DNA from 4 places in the Pseudomonas sp. PME37.24/006 genome. Region 2 is predicted to be linked to each of the others. Evidence: riboswitches for the same ligand, from Rfam matches in the RefSeq annotation. Region 2 holds a riboswitch; each other region holds the start of a gene.
The links. Region 2 has a riboswitch for cobalamin ahead of cobW (cobalamin biosynthesis protein CobW). Riboswitches for the same ligand answer to the same signal wherever they lie in the genome.
Positions count from the first base shown of each region.

Region 1: it holds a riboswitch for cobalamin, as region 2 does, so the genes downstream of both, cobG (precorrin-3B synthase) here and cobW (cobalamin biosynthesis protein CobW) in region 2, are expected to answer to the same signal.
Region 3: it holds a riboswitch for cobalamin, as region 2 does, so the genes downstream of both, ACZ3GY_RS10330 (TonB-dependent receptor) here and cobW (cobalamin biosynthesis protein CobW) in region 2, are expected to answer to the same signal.
Region 4: it holds a riboswitch for cobalamin, as region 2 does, so the genes downstream of both, ACZ3GY_RS06385 (ABC transporter substrate-binding protein) here and cobW (cobalamin biosynthesis protein CobW) in region 2, are expected to answer to the same signal.

Region 1 covers NZ_JBVHNL010000004.1:716,638-721,564, reverse strand. Annotated here, with positions in the region: gene ACZ3GY_RS19420 (precorrin-8X methylmutase) at 1-296, opposite strand, end outside; gene cobG (precorrin-3B synthase) at 293-1,648, opposite strand; cobalamin riboswitch at 1,745-1,950, opposite strand; gene cbiE (precorrin-6y C5,15-methyltransferase (decarboxylating) subunit CbiE) at 2,087-3,292, shown strand; gene ACZ3GY_RS19405 (cobalt-precorrin-6A reductase) at 3,289-4,053, shown strand; gene ACZ3GY_RS19400 ((2Fe-2S) ferredoxin domain-containing protein) at 4,082-4,792, shown strand.
Region 2 covers NZ_JBVHNL010000004.1:863,056-867,982, forward strand. Annotated here, with positions in the region: gene cobM (precorrin-4 C(11)-methyltransferase) at 1-607, opposite strand, end outside; gene ACZ3GY_RS20025 (cobalamin biosynthesis protein) at 758-1,165, opposite strand; gene ACZ3GY_RS20030 (CbtA family protein) at 1,162-1,881, opposite strand; gene ACZ3GY_RS20035 (CbtB domain-containing protein) at 1,892-2,077, opposite strand; cobalamin riboswitch at 2,173-2,374, opposite strand; cobalamin riboswitch at 2,446-2,625, shown strand; gene cobW (cobalamin biosynthesis protein CobW) at 2,725-3,774, shown strand; gene cobN (cobaltochelatase subunit CobN) at 3,848-4,927, shown strand, end outside.
Region 3 covers NZ_JBVHNL010000002.1:1,024,762-1,029,688, reverse strand. Annotated here, with positions in the region: gene otnC (3-oxo-tetronate 4-phosphate decarboxylase) at 1-531, shown strand, start outside; gene otnI (2-oxo-tetronate isomerase) at 537-1,313, shown strand; gene ACZ3GY_RS10335 (LacI family DNA-binding transcriptional regulator) at 1,351-2,394, opposite strand; cobalamin riboswitch at 2,510-2,714, shown strand; partial or broken gene ACZ3GY_RS10330 (TonB-dependent receptor) at 2,835-4,927, shown strand, end outside.
Region 4 covers NZ_JBVHNL010000002.1:196,524-201,450, forward strand. Annotated here, with positions in the region: gene ACZ3GY_RS06370 (DUF971 domain-containing protein) at 1-197, shown strand, start outside; gene ykgO (type B 50S ribosomal protein L36) at 547-702, opposite strand; gene ACZ3GY_RS06380 (type B 50S ribosomal protein L31) at 699-959, opposite strand; cobalamin riboswitch at 1,239-1,434, shown strand; gene ACZ3GY_RS06385 (ABC transporter substrate-binding protein) at 1,609-2,625, shown strand; gene ACZ3GY_RS06390 (FecCD family ABC transporter permease) at 2,622-3,656, shown strand; gene ACZ3GY_RS06395 (ABC transporter ATP-binding protein) at 3,653-4,420, shown strand; gene ACZ3GY_RS06400 (pseudoazurin) at 4,434-4,868, shown strand; gene ACZ3GY_RS06405 (MFS transporter) at 4,876-4,927, shown strand, end outside.

The DNA of each region.
Region 1 (4,927 bases), 150 kb from region 2:
TTGAGGGTGCAGAGCACCGGGTTGGCCGCTTGCAGGCGCGCACGGGTCACCCCTTCGGCGACCATGCGCGCATCGCAGAGAATCGCCGCGCCATTGGCCAGGGCCTGGCGACCGGCTGCACCGGCACCCGCGGAGAAGCGCAGATCCTGCACCACATCGACCATGCCGCAGGCGTGGATGACCCGCACCGCGAGCTTCTCGAGATCCGCCGGAATGGCGCTCAGGTCGGCCTCGGCGCGGATGATGGAGAAGGAATGGCGATAGATCTCCTGACCATCGCGGATGTAATCGGTCATCGGGTGAAACTCCAGGTATCGGGAAGCGAGGCCAGCAGCTCGCTGGCCTCGTCAAGTGTCAGGTGGCGGGCCAGTGGCGCGCCGAAATCGTTGCTGTCCGCCTGGCGGGCGAACAGATCGTAGCGGCCTTCGGCTACCGCCAGCAGGGTCACGGGGGCACGGTGGGCGGCGGCGCAGGAACGGCTGCAGCCGCTGAGGTGGATGCCGGCCAGGCGGCGGCCAGCCTTCAGCGTCTCGGCCAGGCGGCATCCATCGGCTTTGGTATCGGCCAGGCCCTTGGCGCAGCCGCTTGAGCCGGTACAGGCGATGATGCGGGCTAGCGGCGCATCGGCATCGACCAGCAAGCCGAGCCCCTCCAGCGCCTGGAGGGCTGCCTGCGCATCGGCTGTGGCGATATTGGGCAGCAGCACGCTCTGCCAGGGCGTCATGCGCAGGCTGCCATCGCCCAGACGCCTAGCCAGAGCGGCGAGCCCGAGCAGCTGTTCGGCGTCGAGCCGGCCCAATGGAGGGACGCCGCCGACATACACGCGGCCAAGCTGGCGCTGGCCGCCGATACCGATATGGGCCTGGGGCTCCGCCGGGCTGCGTCGCCAGTCATCCGCGCTCAGCAGCACGTCACCCAGGCGCTCCTTCAGGTGCTGCAGCAGCTCGGCGGCCGGGTGGCTGACCAGCAGGTGGCGCATGCGTGTCTGCTCGGGCGTGGCCAGTTCAAGAAACAGGTCGAGCAGCGCCAGCAGCAGCTCATCGGCATGGGCCTCGGGCACCACGGCCAGCGCGGGCACATCGCCAGGCGCTTGTGGCGGGCAGCCCGCCAGGCCGAAGGCATAGCCGATCTGGCCATCCAGCGGCAGGGCGCTGAGCCAGATGTCGTGGGGGTGTTCGAGCATGGCCAGGCGTTCGCCGCCATCGAGCAGCAGGGCGAACTTGGCCGACAGCGCGTGCAGGCGCGGAGTGTTCTCCAGCGTCGTCAGCAGGTGGGCGGCCAGTGGTGATACGTCGACCAGCGCCGCCGGGTCGAGGCCGGCCGCCGGGCTGACCATCAGGTTGCGCACATCGTCGGCAGCGGGTGAGCGCGGGCCGAGGCCGGCGGCCAGCAACTCGCCGATCAATGCGTCTTCACTGCCGGCGTGGATGCCGCGAATCTGCAGGTTGGCGCGGTTGGTGGCTTCGATCACGCCGCCTGCATGGTGTTGTGCGGCCTGGGCTATGCGCTCGGCTCCGGTGGCATCGAGGCGCCCGCAGGCCAGCTTGATCCGGCAGATGCCGCCATCCTTCGCCTGCACGATACGCAGCAACCCCGGACAGGCCGAGGGGCGAACAGCAGGGGATGGAATGCAAAAAGCCTGTTTCAACGGATCACCGGGGTCGGGTCACATGGGCATCCGTTCGAGGATAGGCCAGAGAAGGACGAGCTTCTATCACCGGGACACCCCGCCCGGTGTGGGCACATGCGACTGAATCCGTCGGCAGGTCTCCTGGCTCGCAGGTCATGGCGCGTGGCCGGCCTTCCCGGTTTCCCAGTGGCGATTGGCGCATGCGCTCGCTGCAACAGTTGCGGGGGCAGCCACGCCGCAGAACGATCTGCTCGTGTTCCCTCTTAGGCCCGCGCCTACGTACCACGTAGCCGACGGACACCGACAGAGGCGCTATTATGCCCGCTTTGTTCGCTAGGATGAAAAGCCGCGTCGTCCGATAGCGTGCAGCATCGGACGCGGAGCGTCGTCCTGGGCGGCATTCCCACGCGGAGCGTGAGGAACGATCTGGGCGATTTTGATAACGAGGAAAAACGCATGACACGCTGGCTAACCGTCGTGGGCATTGGTGAAGACGGCTACCCCGGCCTCGGCAAGGCGGCGCGACATGCATTGCTGGCGGCCGAACAGGTGTTTGGCAGCGAGCGCCAGCTGGCGCTGTTGCCGCATTGCATCCGTGCCACACGTCTGGAGTGGCCGAAGCCGTTTTCCCTGGTGCCAGTGCTCGAGAGGCGCGGTACGCCAGTCTGTGTACTGGCCAGCGGTGACCCGATGTTCTTTGGCGTCGGCGCCAGCCTGGCCCGCGAGCTGCCGAGCGATGAGCTGCACATTCTGCCGGCGCCTTCCTCCTGCTCGCTGGCGGCGGCTCGCCTGGGCTGGCCACTGCAGAGCACAGCCCTGGTCTCGCTGGTGGGTCGCCCGCTGGCAGCGCTCAATGCGCAGGTTCATCCCGGCGTGCGCCTGCTGGTGCTGAGCAACGATGGCGAGAGCCCGGCGGCCATTGCCGCATTGCTGCGCGAGCGTGGTTTCGGCCCCAGTCGGCTGAGCGTCTTCGAACACCTGGGCGGTGAGCGCGAGCGGTGTATCGATGGCCTGGCTGATGGCTGGGCGCTGGCTCGATCTGCTGATCTGAATCTGGTGGCGATCGACTGCGTTGCCGGTGATGACGCCATGCGCCTGCCACTCACGCCGGGCCTGCAGGACGATGCCTATCGCCACGACGGGCAACTCACCAAACGCGACGTGCGTGCCATCACCCTGGCGCGTCTGGCGCCGCTGCCTGGCGAGCTGCTCTGGGATGTCGGTGCCGGCTGCGGCTCCATCGGTATCGAGTGGCTGCGTGCCCATCCTGCTTGTCGGGCCATCGCCATCGAGGCCGACGAAGGCCGCCAGGGCCATATCGCCCACAACCGCGATGCCCTCGGCGTGCCGGGCCTGCAACTGGTGGCCGGGCGGGCACCCGAGGCGCTGGCCGGGCTGGCGGCGCCAGACGCGATCTTTATCGGTGGCGGGGTGACCGCGCCGGGCGTGCTCGACACCTGCTGGCGCGCGCTCAAGCCGGGTGGCCGACTAGTGGCCAACGCCGTGACCCTGCAGAGCGAGGCGGCGTTGATCGCCTTTCGTGGCGAAGAGGGCGGCGAGCTGACGCGCATCGAACTGGCCCAGGCCAAACCCCTGGGCGGCTTCGATACCTGGCGTGGCGCCTTGCCGATCACCTTGTTGCAGGTCAGCAAGCCGTTATGAGCCGCATCCTGTTACTGGGCGGGATCGGCGAAGCGCTGAATCTTGCCCGTCGCCTTGGCCCCGCACATATCTATAGCCTGGCCGGGCTGGGCAAGGTGCCGGAGGATCTGGCCTGCCAGGTACGTGTCGGTGGCTTTGGTGGTGTCGAGGGGCTGGCGGATTTTATCCACAAGCAGGGCATCGACCTGCTGGTCGATGCCACCCATCCCTATGCTGCGCAGATCAGCCGCAACGCTGCCCATGCCGCCCAGTTGGCTGGTATTGCCTGCTGGGCCTTGCGTCGCCCGGGCTGGGTTTCATCACCCGACGATGACTGGCGTGAGGTATTCGACTGGCCCTCGCTGATCACCGCGCTGAGCGATTTCCAGCGCCCGCTGTTCACCCTGGGCCGCGAGCCACTGGAGCATCTGCACGAGATTCCCGCCCACCAGCACTGGACGGTGCGCTGCCTGCAGAGCCAGCCTGCCACGCCCCGCGCCGAAGTGATCGGCGCCCGAGGGCCGTTCAGCTTGGACGATGAGCGTACGCTGTTCGAACGCCTCGATTGCGATGTGTTGGTGAGCAAGAACAGTGGCAGCGCCGCCACCGAGCACAAGCTGCAGGTCGCTCGTGAGCGTGGCGTGCCGGTGCTGGTGTTGCAGCGACCCTTGTTGCCCGCTGTGGATCGCGAGTTCGCCGAACCCGAAGCGCTGTGGCAGGCGCTGCTGAGCCATGGCGTCGAGTTTCAGGCTACGAAACCTTGTCCGTCACGACGCTGTTAGACTGCCGCCCTTTTCCCGGAGCCTACCCATGACTACCACGCCCTACGCTCAGGTGCTGTTCGCCGGCCCGGATCTGCTCGACGGCTCTTTTGCCGAGCTGTTTCGTGCCCGCCTGGTCGAGCTGCGTGGCGAGGCTGCGCTGGCCGACATCGTCGATACCGGCGCCGGTTATGACGGCCTCTGGCAGCGCGTGAAGGAGGGCAGCGGCAGGCTGCTGGTGATCGATCTGGAGGCGCAGAGCAGCAGCCAGCATGTCGACTGGCTGCGTAGCGAACTGGCGAGCCTGACCGATCCTGCACGGGTCTTTGTCACCAGCCTGTTCGGCCAGCTCGATGCCGATGCAGCCGGGGCCGCTTGTGCACTGCTCGAGCGCCCGGAGCTGCATCTGGGCTGCGTCGATGTGCCAGCGCTGCCCGGCAGCCACGCCTGGTCGAAGATTCCCGCTCACCAGTACCGCGTGCTGCTATGCAACGGTCCGCGCTGCACTCGCCGTGGCGCTCTGCCGCTGTGGAAGATGCTGCGCGAGAAGGTCAAGGCGGCCGGCAAGCTGGAGTGCGAGGGCGGTGTGCATATCACCCGTACCCAGTGCCAGTTCCCCTGCGATCAGGGCCCGACGCTGACGGTCTATCCGCCGGGTCACTGGTATCAGGTGCGTAGCGAGGAAGACGTGGTGCGCCTGGTCGACGAGCAACTGGTCGCTGGCCGTGCGGTGCCCGAGCTGATGATGGTGCGGCCGTGACCGGTATCGCCCGTAGCCTGGGTTGAGCGTAGCGATACCCGGGGCCGGGCGATTATTCCGAGCCTGTCGTCCCGGGTTACGCCTTCGGCTAACTCAGGCTACAAAAGCCGCGGCATCCTCATAGGCGACCCGCGC
Region 2 (4,927 bases):
GTGTGCCGAGCACCCAGTCCTGGTCCGGCCAGCTGGCGCGATGCACCACCGCGATCGGGCAACTGGCGCCATAGTGCGGCAGCAGCTCGCCGACGATCTTCGCCAGGTGTTGCACGCCCAGGTGGATGGCCATGGTCGCGCCGTGCCGAGCCAGATCGTGCAGCTGCTCGCCTTCGGGCATCGGTGATTTGCTGGCATAGCGGGTGAGGATCACCGTCTGCGAAACATCCGGCAGCGTCAGCTCGCTTTCCAGCAGCGCGGCGCAGGCTGCCGTAGCCGTGACCCCAGGGATGATCTCGAAGGGGATGTCGAGTGCGCGCAGGTGACGAATCTGCTCACCGATGGCGCCGTACAGCGATGGGTCTCCCGAATGTACCCGTGCCACGTCCTCGCTGCGTGCATGGGCGGCGTGCAGCAGGGCGACGATTTCATCGAGATGCAATTCGGCGGTGTTCACCACCAGGCTGGCCTGATGGCCGTCGAGCAGTGCTTCCGGCACCAGGGAGCCGGCGTAGAGAATCACCGGGCAGGAGCGAATCAGGCGCTGGCCCTTCACGGTGATCAGCTCGGGGTCGCCGGGGCCGGCGCCGATGAAATAGACGGTCATGAGATTCCTGGGTTGCAAGCGGTAAATGGTGGAAGACTGGCTGCGGCTGTAGGAGCCGCGACCCCGCAGCGAATGGCTTGAACGACTCCGTTTTGCGGCGCGGCTGCAATTTTTCGCGCCGAGGTCGACGCACCTACAGTAGCGGCGTTTCTAAGGTTCGATGTCTGCGACAGCCAGTGTGGCGTTGGCGCTCTTGCACTTGGTTATCCACAGGCGAGCAGGTCGATTGCTCAAGTGTTCGGCCAAGGCCAACGCGCTGGCTTCTGCAACGCTCTGGCTGCCGGTAACGTGCAGGGCGATAGCCGAGGTCTGGCTCAGGCGCTCATGGTAACCCGTCAGCGCATCCGCGGGCATGAAGCTGATGGGCAGGCCCAGATGCTCGGCCAACTGCAGTAAACCGGGCTCGTCAGCCTTGTGTTCGCTGCTGGCCAGGGCTGTCAGCTTGGCAGTGCTCGAGCCATGCTCGGCCAGCGTATCGTCGAGCAATGCCAGCAGCTCGCTCAGCGAACACCCGCGCCGGCAACCCAGGCCGGCGACGAGGGTAGGGCGCTCGTTCATTCTGCGTGTCGAGTGCGGCCATGGAACCAGGCGGCAGCCAGCCCCAGGGCAGCCCAGAACGCAGCGTTGGTGAGCAGCGAGGCAAGGATGAATTCGTGCTCCAGCGCTTCGGGTGCCAGGCTTTCGTGCACCTCAGGCTGCGGTGCGCCAATCACATGGGGCAGCGCCAGAATCACCAGGCCCAGTATGCGCAGCACCCAGTTACCGCCAAATGCCAGCAGCGCCAGGCCTGCGGCGGTCGAAGCAGCGGTGCCGATCCACCAGTACTGGCGCAGCAGCAGCTCGGCTGCGGCGGTACCCGGCAGCTCCGGCGGCAAGCCGCTTGAGGGCGCGAGCACGAAGGTGGCGAAGCCAGCCAGGCCCCAGAGCAGGCCCTGCCAGGTCTTCTCGGGGGCGCGCAGGGTGAACAGGCCGGCGAGCATCAGCGCAAAGCCAACGCCTACCACCAGATTGCTCAAGCCTGTGGATAACAGCCGTTGCCAGCCATCTTCCGGTGCCCAGGCTTCACCGTCATGACTGTGACCGCCAGCGGCGGCATGATCGTGAGCGGCGCTGGAGGTGTCATGACTGTGTTCGAGAGTGGCCGCGGGTTCGGCGACTTCGAACGTCTCGGCATGCAGGATCAGTGGGGTTACCCACAGGCTCTGCAACAAGGTCAGCACGATGGCGGCGAGCAGGCCGGCGAAGCCGGCAGTCTGGGCGATGCGCTTGATCATCATGGCGTCCTCAGTGGCACGGAAACGCGGCGCTATGCCGGGTATCGTGGGCGGCGTTATGCAGGGCTTCTACGTGGGAAAAGCCTGCGAAGAAGATCAGCACGGCGCCCAGAACGCAGCTGCCAACGGCGAGCAAGATACGTTGCGACAAGGGACGCGCAGAGGCGGTGGAATTCGAAAGGACGCTGCTGGACATGATCGTAGACCTCAGGGGTAAACGGCACAGCAGGACACGGCGAGACTGCCCGCACAGGCGGGCGATAGTCGGCGCGTGCCCGCCCACCGCGGGTTGCCAAACAGAGGATTCAGGCCGGTCTCCGGGCTCACGATGATCACTGGGCAGTGATAAGGATCGGCCTTCCCATGCTCTCGCACAGTGGCCAAAACGATCCTGACATTCGCTTACCGTTGCGGGGGCAGCGCCGGACTCGAACCGGCTTCCCGTTTCACCTCACGCACGGCGGCGTGAGACACCTGAAACAACCGCGCAAGAACACCACGAAGCGCCAAGTGCGTCAACATGTTACAGGTCACCCCGTGATTGACCGTATCGCAGGCTCTGCGTAGCCTTGCGTTTTTCGAGGTTCTCCACTCGTGTGGAGCTAAGAGGGAACACGGCAAGCCGTGGCTGCCCCCGCAACTGTAAGCAGCGAGCGCATCGCCAACCGCCACTGGGAAACCGGGAAGGCCGGCTACGCGCCATGACCTGTGAGCCAGGAGACCTGCCTCGATAATGCTTTCGACAACCGGGCGGGGTGATCCGGTGGTGTTTGTGCGACAGCCCCGGCTGGCGCCTGCCATCTCATTGCCCGCTCGCCGTTTCTCCAGACGCCAGGGGCCTCCATGAAAACGCTCGCCAAACTTCCCGTCACCATCGTCACCGGCTTTCTCGGTGCCGGTAAGACCACCTTGCTGCGGCACATGCTGGAAAACGCCGAAGGCCGCCGTATTGCCGTGATCGTCAACGAGTTCGGCGAGCTGGGTATCGATGGTGAGATCCTCAAGCAATGCTCCATCGGCTGCACCGAGGAAGAAGCCAACGGCCGTGTCTTCGAACTGGCTAATGGCTGCCTGTGCTGCACCGTGCAGGAAGAGTTCTTCCCGGTGATGCGCGAGCTGGTGGCGCGTCGCGGCGACCTCGACCACATCCTGATCGAAACCAGCGGTCTGGCCTTGCCCAAGCCGTTGGTTCAAGCCTTCAACTGGCCGGAAATTCGCAACGCCTGCACCGTCGATGCGGTGATCACCGTGGTCGACAGCCCGGCGGTGGCTGCCGGCACCTTCGCGGCCTTCCCCGATCAGGTCGACGCGCAGCGCAAGCTCGATCCCAACCTCGATCATGAGTCGCCCCTGCACGAATTGTTCGCCGACCAACTGGCGAGCGCCGATTTGGTGATCCTCAACAAGGCCGATCTGCTCGATGCCGAGGCGCTGGCAGCGGTGCGCGCTGAAGTTGGCGAAGAGCTGCCGCCAGCGGTCAAGGTGGTCGAAGCCCATGGCGGTTCGCTGCCGCTCAATGTGCTGCTGGGCCTGAACAGCGAGACAGAGCTGCACATCGAGGGTCGCAAGACTCACCACGACAATGAAGACGAAGACCACGATCACGACGAGTTCGACTCGTTCCACGTGGAACTACCGGAAGCCGATGAGGCCCGCCTGCTGGCTGCACTGAAGGACGTCGTGGGTAAACACGGCATCCTGCGCATCAAGGGTTTCGTCGCCGTGCCGAACAAACCCATGCGTCTGCTCCTGCAGGGTGTCGGCCTGCGTTTCGACAAGCATTTCGATCGTGCCTGGAAGGCCGATGAAGCGCGGGTTACCCGCCTAATCGTAATCGGCCAGGAGCTCGACCACACGGCCATCGCGGCTGAGCTGAAAGCGGCTCTGGTATAACCATGATCGTCCGCAAGCGGGCTCCTACACGAACCGTAGGAGCGCGCTTGCGGACGATGCTTTAGGCGAGAATATGCACCTCCTGCGCACCCAGCCCGGCCAGTCGCTGCCGGCCGATAGTATCGCCGACCTTGGCCAGACCCCCGCCGAGCTGGTGGTGCTGTGCACCGGTGATTCGCACCTGTCGCTGCTGGCCGAGGTCGCCCGTCATCTGCCCGAGGATTACCCCAGCCTGCGTCTGGCCAGCCCGGCACAGCTGAGCAACAACGCCTCGGTGGACTTCTACGTCGAGCAGGTGCTCAGGCATGCCAAGGTCATCATGATTTCCGTGCATGGCGGCGTCAGCTACTGGCGCTACGGCATCCAGCGGCTGGTGGAGCTGGCGGGGCAGGGCAAGACACTGATTCTGGTGCCGGGCTGTGATAACCCCGACCCCGAGCTCACTGCGCTGGGCAACGTGACCGCCGAAGATGCCGAGCGGCTCTGGCAGTACCTGCGCCAGGGCGGTGTGGATAACGCGCGGCAGTTCTTCAACTGCATCGCCGACCGCTATATGGGCCGTGACTATGGCTGGCAGCCTCCCCGAGCGCTGCCGCGGGTTGGCCTGTATCACCCACGCGTGGGCAATGCGTCGCTGCAGGATTGGCGTGCCAGCTGGCAGCCGGACGCACCCGTTGCCGCGCTGCTGTTCTACCGCACCCATGTGCAGGCAGCCAACACCGCTTTCGTCGACACCTTCTGCCAGCGGCTGCAGGCTCAGGGCCTCAATCCGTTGCCCATCGCCGTGGCCAGCCTCAAGGAGGCGACCTGCCTGGCGCAGGTCGAGGATTGGCTGGACGAAGCCGGCGTGAGCGTGATCCTCAACACCACCGGTTTCGCCCAATCCAACCCGGAGTCGCCCCAGGCAAGGCCGTTCCGTCGCGACGTGCCGGTGCTGCAGGCGCTTTGTGCGCTGGACAGCGAAGAACAGTGGCAAGGCAACGCTCAGGGTCTCGGCCCCCGCGACCTGGCCATGCATATCGCGCTGCCGGAACTGGACGGCCGACTGATCACCCGGCCGATCAGTTTCAAGGGCCTTGCCTGGCGCAGCGAGCGCAGCCAGAGCGATGTGGTCTGCTACCGCGCGCACCTGCCGGGCATGGATTTCGTCGCC
Region 3 (4,927 bases), on a different contig from region 2:
GGTTGGCTCTTGACCCCGACCAATGCCTGCCTGGGGCGGCTGGACCCAGCCGATATCGCTAAACTCGACTGGCAGGGAAACCATCTGGCGGGCAAGCCGGCCTCCAAGGAGGCCTTTCTGCACCGTGCGGTGTACGAGGGTCGGGAGGACTCCGGCGCCATCGTGCACCTGCACTGCACCCATTCGGCGGCTGTCTCCTGCCTGGACTGCCTGGACACAACCTCTTGCCTGCCCCCGCTGACGCCCTATTTCGTGATGCGCGTTGGCCGCTTGCCACTGATCCCTTACCACCGCCCCGGTGACCCACAACTGGGTGAGGCGATTCGTGGCCTGGTGGGGCAACACAGCTCCGTGTTGCTCGCCAACCATGGGCCTGTCGTCTCGGGCAAGAGTCTGGAGGCGGCCACCTACGCCATCGAAGAGTTGGAAGAAACCGCCAAGCTCTACTTGCTGCTGCGCCAGCAGCCGGTACGCCCGCTCGACGATGAACAAATTGACGAACTGCGCCAGACCTTCGGCGCTCAATGGTGACTGCCATGCCACGATTTGCTGCCAACCTCAGCATGATGTTCAGCGATGCTCCCTTTCTTCAGCGATTCGGCCGCGCCGCGGCTGCCGGGTTCAAGGGCGTTGAATACCTGTTCCCCTATGATTTCACCCCGGCCGAGCTGGCCGAACGGCTGGCCGAGCATGGTTTGAGCCAGGTGTTGTTCAACCTGCCGCCGGGTGACTTCGCGGCGGGAGAGCGCGGCATTGCCGCCTTGCCGGGGCGCGAGGCGGAGTTCCGCGAGGGGGTCGATCGCGCCATCGAATATGCCCATGCGCTGGGCTGCCCGAAGCTGCATGCGATGGCCGGGTTGGTGAGCGAGGAGGGCATGCGCCCGCGGATGCGCGAGGTCTACCTGGAAAACCTGCGCTATGCCGCTCGCCGCCTGGCCGAGCACCGACTGACACTGCTGATCGAGCCGATCAATAGCCGCTCGATACCCGGTTATTTCATCAATTATCAGGCAGAGGGCCACGCCATTCTCGCCGAGCTGGGCGAGCCAAATCTGAAGGTGCAGATGGATTTTTTTCATGCGCAGATCATGGAGGGCGATCTTACGGCGTGCTTCAAACGCTTTCAGGCTGGGGTCGGGCATATACAGATTGCCGGCGTACCGGATCGCCACGAGCCGGACACCGGCGAGGTGAACTATCCGCAGCTATTCGCCCTGCTCGACGAACTTGGCTATGACGGCTGGATTGGTTGTGAATACAACCCGAGAGGCCTCACTGAAGATGGACTAGGTTGGTTTGCTCCCTGGCGTTGAAGCGTGCGTGGGTTTTCGCTGTTAAGTGCAAAACAGGCTATGCGCTCTGCCGTTCGATGATCCTGAAACCGGTATCGATGCGCACTTTCACTGGCTCTTCGTGGGGATGATCGAGGCGTTGCACCAGCGCGCGCGCCGCTTGTATGCCGATGTCCGCGCCGTTGATGCACACGGTGGACAGGGCCGGGTGCAGGTGCGCGGCGCTGCTCAGGTCGCCAAAGCCCATCACCGCCAGATCCTGCGGCACGCGAATGCCCAGTTCGGTGGCTTCTTCCAGCACGCCGTGGGCCAGGGTGTCGGAACTGCACACCAGTACATTCGGGCGCTCGCGACCTGCTAACAGACGCTGCAGGCCCTCACGGCCGAGGTTCACCGTTGCCGGTGGCGGCAACACCACGCGCGGCACCTCGGTAATCCCCTGGCTCGCCAGTTCGCTGATCAGGCTTTCGCAGCGTCGGTGGCCGCGTGGGTCATCCAGGGTCACCACGGCGAAGCGCCGATAGCCCTTGCCCATCAGGTAGCGCGCGGTGGCCACGCCGACCGCTTCGTGGGAAAAGCCCACCAACATGTCCAGCGGCCGCGGCGCGAGATCCCAGGACTCGACGATCGGAATGCCCGAGCGCGACAGGCGCGTGCGGCTGGCTTTGGTGTGTAGGGTGCCGGTCAGTACGATGCCATCGGGGCGCCGCCGCAAGATGGCGTCGAGTAGCTGCTCTTCGCGTTCGGCGCTGTAGTTGGTCAGGCCGATCAGCGTCTCGTGGCCGGCTTCGGTGAGGGTGTCGATCAGCGCCTGCACCGTGTCCGAGAAGATCGAATTGGCAATCGTCGGCACCAGCAGGGAAATCAGCCGGCTGCGCTGCTCGGCCACGCCGGTGAGCATGGCCGGCACGTAGCCGGTCTTGTGCACGGCACGAAAGACCTTTTCGCGCAGTTCCGGGCGGACGATCTCCGGCTGGTTGAGCGTGCGCGACACGGTGATCGGCGAAACGCCTGCGACCTTGGCCACATCCGCCAGCGTCGGCGGCTTGCCTGGGGCGGTAGAGGAGCGCCTGCCGGTCGCTCGTTCATCGTCTCGCTGCATCCTGTGTTTCCTGGCCAATCCGAGGTCGGGCGATGTTATCCCAGCCGGCGATGCCATGGTGCATGGATCGAGGCCGCTGCATGGCGATGATTGACGGCTCGACGCTTCGATGGTCAGATGCGCGCCAGTTTCAGGTGTCCCATGCCGCCGTGCATGGGGTGAAACGGGAAGCCGGTTCGTCATGAACATGATCAGTCCGGCGCTGCCCCCGCAACGGTATGCGAGCGAAGCATTCGATTAACCACTGTGCCATGGCATGGGAAGGTGAATGCTTCATGACCCTCGTGAGCCCGGAGACCGGCCCGAAACTTCTGTTTGGCAAACCCGCGGTGGGCGGGCGCAGGCCGGTTTCCGTGGGCTTCGTGCGCCTGCGATTCCCTATGCGTTGTTCCCTCCGGGATTCATTCATTCCTGTTTCGAGTGGAACGACATGTCCCGATATTCCCTGTTCGATGCCCTGTCGGGCAAATCCCTGCGTGTTGGGCTGTTGCCCTGTGCGCTGCTGTTCGCCTTGCCGGCTCAGGCCGCCGAGTCGAACGCTTCCATAGCCTTGCCCTCGACGGCGATCACCGGCACGGCCGATGAGTCGTCGCCGCCTGATCTGCATACGCTGGCAACGACCGGCTCGCGCCTGAATCTGACGCCACTGGAAACGCCCGCCAGCGTCAGCAGCATTGGCGCCGAGCAGATCCTGAAGCGCAACAACACCACCGTCCAGGAGGCCGTCACCCGCTCACCTGGCATCACCTTCATGGGCACGCCCGGCAATGGCGGCACCGCGTTGTCCGCCCGGGGTTTTACCGGGCACAGCTCGACCATGCAGCTGTATGACGGCACCCGTCTTTATGTCGGCGCCGGCACCGTGACCTTTCCGGTCGATACCTGGTCGGTGGAGCGTATCGACATCCTCCGTGGCCCGGCGTCGGTGCTGTACGGCGAAGGGGCGACGGGCGCGGTGATCAACGTGGTGCCGAAGAAGCCTTTCGAGGGCGAGATCCGCAATCGCGTGCGTCTGGGTTACGGCTCCGATGATCGTCAACAGATGGCACTCGATAGCGGCGGCTCCCTGAACGACCGCCTGAGCTACCGTTTCAATCTCAATCAGCAGGCCAGCAATGGCTGGGTCGACCGTGGTGATTCCGAGAGCCTGGCCATCAGTGCTGCATTGCGCTGGGAGGCGACCGACGACCTGAGCTTCACCCTCAGCCACGATTACGGTAATCAGGAGCCGCAGCAGTATTTCGGCACGCCGTTGGTGGATGGTCACTACCGCGAAAGCCTGCGCGAGCGTAACTACAACGTCGAGAACGCCACGCTGCAGTACAACGACCAGTCGACCCGCTTGGTGACCGACTGGACGATCAGCGACAACCTGAGTGCCAGCAACCAGCTGTACTACCTCAAGACCCAGCGGCGCTGGCGCAACGCTGAAACCTACACCTGGCAGCCGGGTGATTTAGTCGAGCGTAGCGATTTCATCAGCATCAAGCACACCCAGGAACAGATCGGCGACCGCCAGACGTTCACCCTGCAGCATTCGCTGTTCGGCCTCGACAGCCGCACCGTGGTTGGCGTGGACTACAACTCCATCCGTTTCGTGCGCAAGCATGATTTCGGCAATACCCTCAGCGACAGCGTGCCACTTGGCCAGTCCGGTGGTGGTAGCTACATCAGCAATGACCCGTATCGCGCTCGCGAAGCCAATCAGGCGCGTCAGTTCTCGTTGTTCGCCGAGAACCGCACGCAGCTCACCGAGCAACTGGCACTGGTCACCGGTGTGCGCCGTGACCAGGTACACCTGAATCGTGATGATCTGCTGGCCGGCACCCGCAGCGACCGTAGCCTGACCGGCAACAACTGGCGCGCCGGCCTGGTGTTCGCGCTGACCGATGACTTGTCGCTGTACGGTCAGTACGCCACCAGCACCGAAGGCGTCGGCAACCTGCTGACTCTCAGTGCGGGCCAGCAGCAGTGGGATCTGAGCACCGCCAAGCAAACCGAAGTGGGCATCAAACAGCAGTTTTTCGATAACCGTGGCGAGTGGACGCTGGCCGCCTATCACATCGTCAAGAACAAGCTGCTCAGTACCGACCCGGCCAACCCGACCGTCCAGCAGCAGGTTGGTCAGCAATCCTCGGATGGTATCGAGGCGACCCTCGAGCTGCGCCTGCCCTATGCCGCGCAGCTGTCTGCCAACGCGGCACTGGTGCGCGCCGAGTACGACGAGTTCGTCAGCGGTGGCGACGATTTCCAGGGCAATCGCCCCACCAACGTGCCGCGTCGCTCCGCCAACCTGTGGTTGAGCAAGGACTTTGCCGAGCGTTTCAGCGTCGGTGCCGGCGCCCGTTACGTGGACAGCCGCTACGCCGACAACGCCAACAGCGTCAGGGTACCGAGTTACACCGTGGTGGACGCCAACTTCGACTGGCATCTGCAGAAGGATCTGACCCTCGGCCTGCAGTTGAACAACCTGTTCGACCGTCAGTACGCCACCACCACGAGCAACAATGGCCAGCAGTGGTACCTGGGCGAG
Region 4 (4,927 bases), on a different contig from region 2:
GCCTGCGCGCCGGGTGCCCGTGCTCGAAATGCCGGGCGGCCCGGCTGGCGCAGCGCATCGACGTGGCACCGGATGGCGTCCGCATCACGGCAGTCCACCCTCAGGGCTATGGGCTGCAACTGGTATTCGACGATGGCCACGACCGCGGCATCTATCCCTGGAGCTATTTGCGTGAGCTGGGGGAGGTGGCAGGTTGAGTTGGCCGGGCTTGTCGCATGGCCAGGTCGTCACGGCGCCGGCCGCGGGATGACCGCAATCGCATTCGCGCCGAGGGCGACGCTCATACCTAACTGGGGTCGAACATCCATTTTGCAAACACCACCAATACTGTAGGAGCCCGCTTGCGGGCGAATCACCAGGCCAACGCAGATTCAGCAGCAAGGCCACCATCGTATCGCCCGCAAGCGGGCTCCTACAGGCCGGAATCTTCATGCTTTTGCAGGAACCTAGAACATACAAGCCGCTACCCCGCGGCGAATGGTTGTCGCGCCGCGGGCCTGGAGAGACGGCTGCCATTGCGCTGCGCCGAGAGGGTGGTACAGGCACTTAGCCCTTGTTCTTGCGCTGCGGTTTGGGCCGGCCTTGTACGCACTTGAAGCGCGGTTCGGTCTTGCAGATCACGTAAATGCGGCCGCGACGTTTGACGATCTGACAATCGCGGTGGCGCAATTTGGCGGTGCGCAGCGACGCGAGCACTTTCATGAGCGGGCTCCTGCAAAACCGGCGAAGCGCTTGTTGAACCCGGCCACGCGGCCTTCGCTTGCGGTCTGGCGCTGCTGGCCGGTGTAGATCGGGTGCGAGGCGCTGGAGATATCGAGCGTGACGTAGGGGTAGGTGTTGCCGTCGCTGTGCTCGCGGGTTTTGTCGGTGCTGACCGTGGAGCCGATCAGCCAGTAGGCGTCAGCCGAGACGTCGTGGAATAGAACGGGGCGATATTCAGGGTGGATACCAGGTTTCATAAGTGCTCCAATAAATACGTTATAAAGTAACAATATACAGTCTTATTGATTTTGGTTCTCATTTCAAGCCCGAATCTGGATTTTTCCCGCAGGCCTCATCGGCACTCGGATCTTCCAGATCAGACGCTGAAATGAGCGCTGAACTGGACTTGCTAAATTGTTATGTTGTAACAATAATGGCCACCGAAATTAGCCGTACAAGTGCTGCACTGGCTTCCGGCTTGTTGGGATGAATGCGCAGAAACTGCAGCGAAGCGCTGCAGGGGAGCGACCTAATCGTTTAAGATGCCGCCCGCCGGTTTCCGCGAGGAATTAATAGGGAATCCGTCGCCACCTCTGGTGGCCAAACGGAACTGCCCCCGCAACTGTAGGTACTGAGCATCGTTGCATTCGTGTCACTGGGTTCGAATCCGGGAAGGCCGCAGCGTTGCCACGACGTACCAGTCAGGAGACCTGCCGGCACAGGTCTGAGCAGCTGCAGTGCAGCCCTGCTCGGGCGCTGCAATCGAACCAGCCGGCGGGGTGTCCGGGAGGGGCATCCGTAATCACCTTCCTCAGGGACAGGTGCGGCCATGGCCGCTTGGCGTGATGTGTTCTCCAGCCTGCGCACTGCCATTTATGCGTATCTGTTGATTGGGAGATCACCCGCATGACCGTGTCTCGTTTTGCCGTTCTGGCCGCCACCCTTGGCCTGTCTTCGATGGCGCTGGCCGCCAGCCCAACTCAATACCCCCTGACCCTTGAGAACTGCGGCCATGAGCTGAGCTTCGCCGCTGCGCCGAAGAGCGCCGTAACCATTGGCCAGGCCGGCACAGAAATTCTCTATTCCCTCGGGTTGGGCGACCGCTTGGTAGGCACCTCGTTGTGGTTCAGCAATGTGCTGCCCGAGTTCGAGGCGCAGAACGCCAAGGTCGAACGGCTGGCCGATAACGATCCGAGCTTCGAATCGGTGATCAACAAGCGCCCCGGTCTGGTGGCCGTGCAGTTCGAATGGATGGTTGGCGAGCAGGGCGTGGTCGGCACCCGTGAGCAGTTTCACGAGCTGAAGATTCCCACCTACATCATGCCGTCCGACTGCGAGGGCAAGGACAATCTGGTCGGTGCAGACGGTACCCGCCTGCAGCCTTTCCAGATCGACAGCCTGTACAAGAGCGTGCAGCAACTGGCGCAAATCTTCGACGTGCAGGCTGAGGGCGACAAGCTGGTCGCCAGTCTGCAGGACAGGCTCGGCAAAGCGGTCGCCAACGCCGAGCAGCGTCAGGCCAAGCAAATCTCCGCTGCGTTCTGGTTCTCCAGCGCGGACCTGGATCTCGACCCCTACATGGCCGGCCAGAAAGGCGTTGCCGACACCATGATGAAGTCGCTGGGCCTGCGCAACGTGGTCGAGTCCAGCGAAGAGTGGCCGACGGTCGGCTGGGAAACACTGGCCAAGGCCAACCCGACCGTGCTGGTGCTCGCGCGCATGGATCGCCGCCGTTTCCCGGCTGACGACGTGGAGAAGAAACTCGAGTTCCTGCGTAATGATCCAGTCGCCAAACACATGGATGCGGTGAAGAACGGTCGCATCGTGATTCTCGATGCCGACGGCATGCAGGCTTCGCTGCGCATGATCACCGGCATCGAAACCCTGGCCAAGGCCGTTGATGGGTTCGATCTGCAGAAATGATTGCTCGCGGCTCCCGCCTGTTCCTGCTGACCATCATCTGCCTGCTGTTGCTGGCCGTGGCGGTGGTCGTCGGTGTGGCACTGGGTGAAACCCGCATCCCGCTGTCGGTGGTCTTTCAGGTGCTGGCCAACAAGCTGTTCGGGACGGGCTTCTTGCTCGACCCGATCGACGAGGGCATCGTCTGGAACTACCGCCTGACCCGCGCCCTGGTCGCCGCCTGTTGCGGCGCCGGGCTGTCGGTGTGTGGGGTGGTGCTGCAGGCGCTGCTGCGCAATCCACTGGCCGATCCTTATTTGTTGGGGATTTCCGCCGGTGCTTCCACCGGAGCGGTTTCGGTGGCGCTGCTGGGGCTCGGCGCGGGCATGCTGTCGCTTTCGATGGGCGCCTTCATTGGCGCAATCGCCGCCTTCAGCCTGGTCGCCTTGCTGGCGCGGGCAGCGGGTGGCGGCGCGCTGAATGGCACCGGGCAGATCATTCTTGCCGGTATCGCCGGCTCCCAGTTGTTCAACGCGCTCACCTCGTTCCTGATCACCAAATCGGCCAGCGCCGAGCAGGCGCGGGGCATCATGTTCTGGCTGCTCGGCAACCTCAGCGGCGTCAACTGGCACGATGTCGCCCTGGCCGTACCCGTGGCGCTGGCCGGGGTGCTGCTGGTGGCCTGGCATACCCGCGCCCTGGATGCCTTCACCTTCGGTGCCGAATCGGCGGCGTCGCTGGGCGTGCCGGTGCGCCGGGTGCAGGCCACGCTGATCGCCTGCGCGGCGCTGGTCACAGCGGTGATGGTGTCGATCGTCGGCTCCATCGGTTTCGTCGGTCTGGTGATTCCTCACGCGGCACGGCTGCTGGTCGGCGTGCGGCATGGCCGGCTGGTGCCGGTCGCAGCCCTGACCGGCGCGGTGTTTCTGATCGCCGCCGACGTGCTGTCGCGTACGGTGATCAAAGGGCAGGTACTGCCGATTGGCGTGGTCACCGCGTTGATCGGCGCGCCGGCCTTCGCGGTGATTCTGGTACGCGGGAGGCGGGTGCGGTGAGTACGGTGCTGCAGTGCAGCGACCTGGGCTGGTCGGTGAAGGGAAAGACGATCGTCGCCGGCGTCGACCTGCAACTGCGCCAGGGAGAGACGCTCGGCCTGATCGGCCCCAATGGTTCGGGCAAGTCGACCTTGCTCAAGCTGCTGTCCGGTATCCGCACGCCGGGCAGTGGCCAGGTGCACTTGCAGGGCAAGCTGCTGGGTAGCCTGAGTCGCCGTGATGTCGCCCGCCAGTTGGCGTTCGTCGAGCAGCAGGCCGACACCGGTGATGCGGTGACGGTGCGCGATGCCGTCGAGCTGGGCCGCACGCCCTGGCTGTCGGCGCTGCAGCCCTGGTCGGCGGAGGACGAGAAGATCGTCGCTCAGGCACTGGCCGATGTGGACATGGCGGAAATGCCGGAGCGGGCCTGGAGCACCCTGTCGGGTGGTGAACGCCAGCGCGTGCACATCGCCCGGGCGCTGGCGCAGAAGCCGCAGATCCTGCTGCTCGACGAACCCACCAATCATCTGGATATCCAGCACCAGCTGTCGATCCTCAATCTGGTGCGCACGCTGCCGGTGACTACGCTGATCGCCTTGCATGACCTCAACCAGGCCCTTGAGTGCGACCGCCTCGGGGTGATGGAGCGTGGTCGACTGGTGGCGTTGGGGGCACCGGCCGAGGTGCTGACCACCGACCGTTTACGCGACACCTTCGGCGTACGCGCCCGCTACCTGGTCGACCCTGAAGACGGTGCCCGGGTGCTGCGCTTTCAACCTATCTGAAACGAGTCTTTTTATGCGTTTTTCGCCGTTCTTCGCTTTGCTCGCTACGCTTGTATTCGCAGCTCCGGCATTGGCCGAAATCCACGAAGTGAAGATGCTCAACCGTGGGGAGTCCGGTTCGATGGTCTATGAACCGGATTTTCTGGCCATTGCCCCAGGTGACAGCGTCAAGTTCATCGCCACGCATCCGACCCACAACGCCGCCAGCATCCCCGGATTCCTGCCGGAGGGGGCCGAGCCGTTCAAGGGCAAGATCAACGAAGAGGTCGAAGTGACCTTCAGTGAAGCAGGGCTCTATGGCATCCAGTGCATTCCTCACCTGGCGATGGGTATGGTGATGCTCATTCAGGTCGGTGATCAGCCGGTCAGTGAGGCGCAGATTCCCGCGCAACTGCCGGCGCGGGCCAAGCAGCGGCTGGAGCAGATCGTCCAGCGCGCGAGTAAATGAGCCAGCCATGAGCCGAGTGCTGGATACCTTCGCCAGCCTGTCACCCGCCGCCCGGGTGC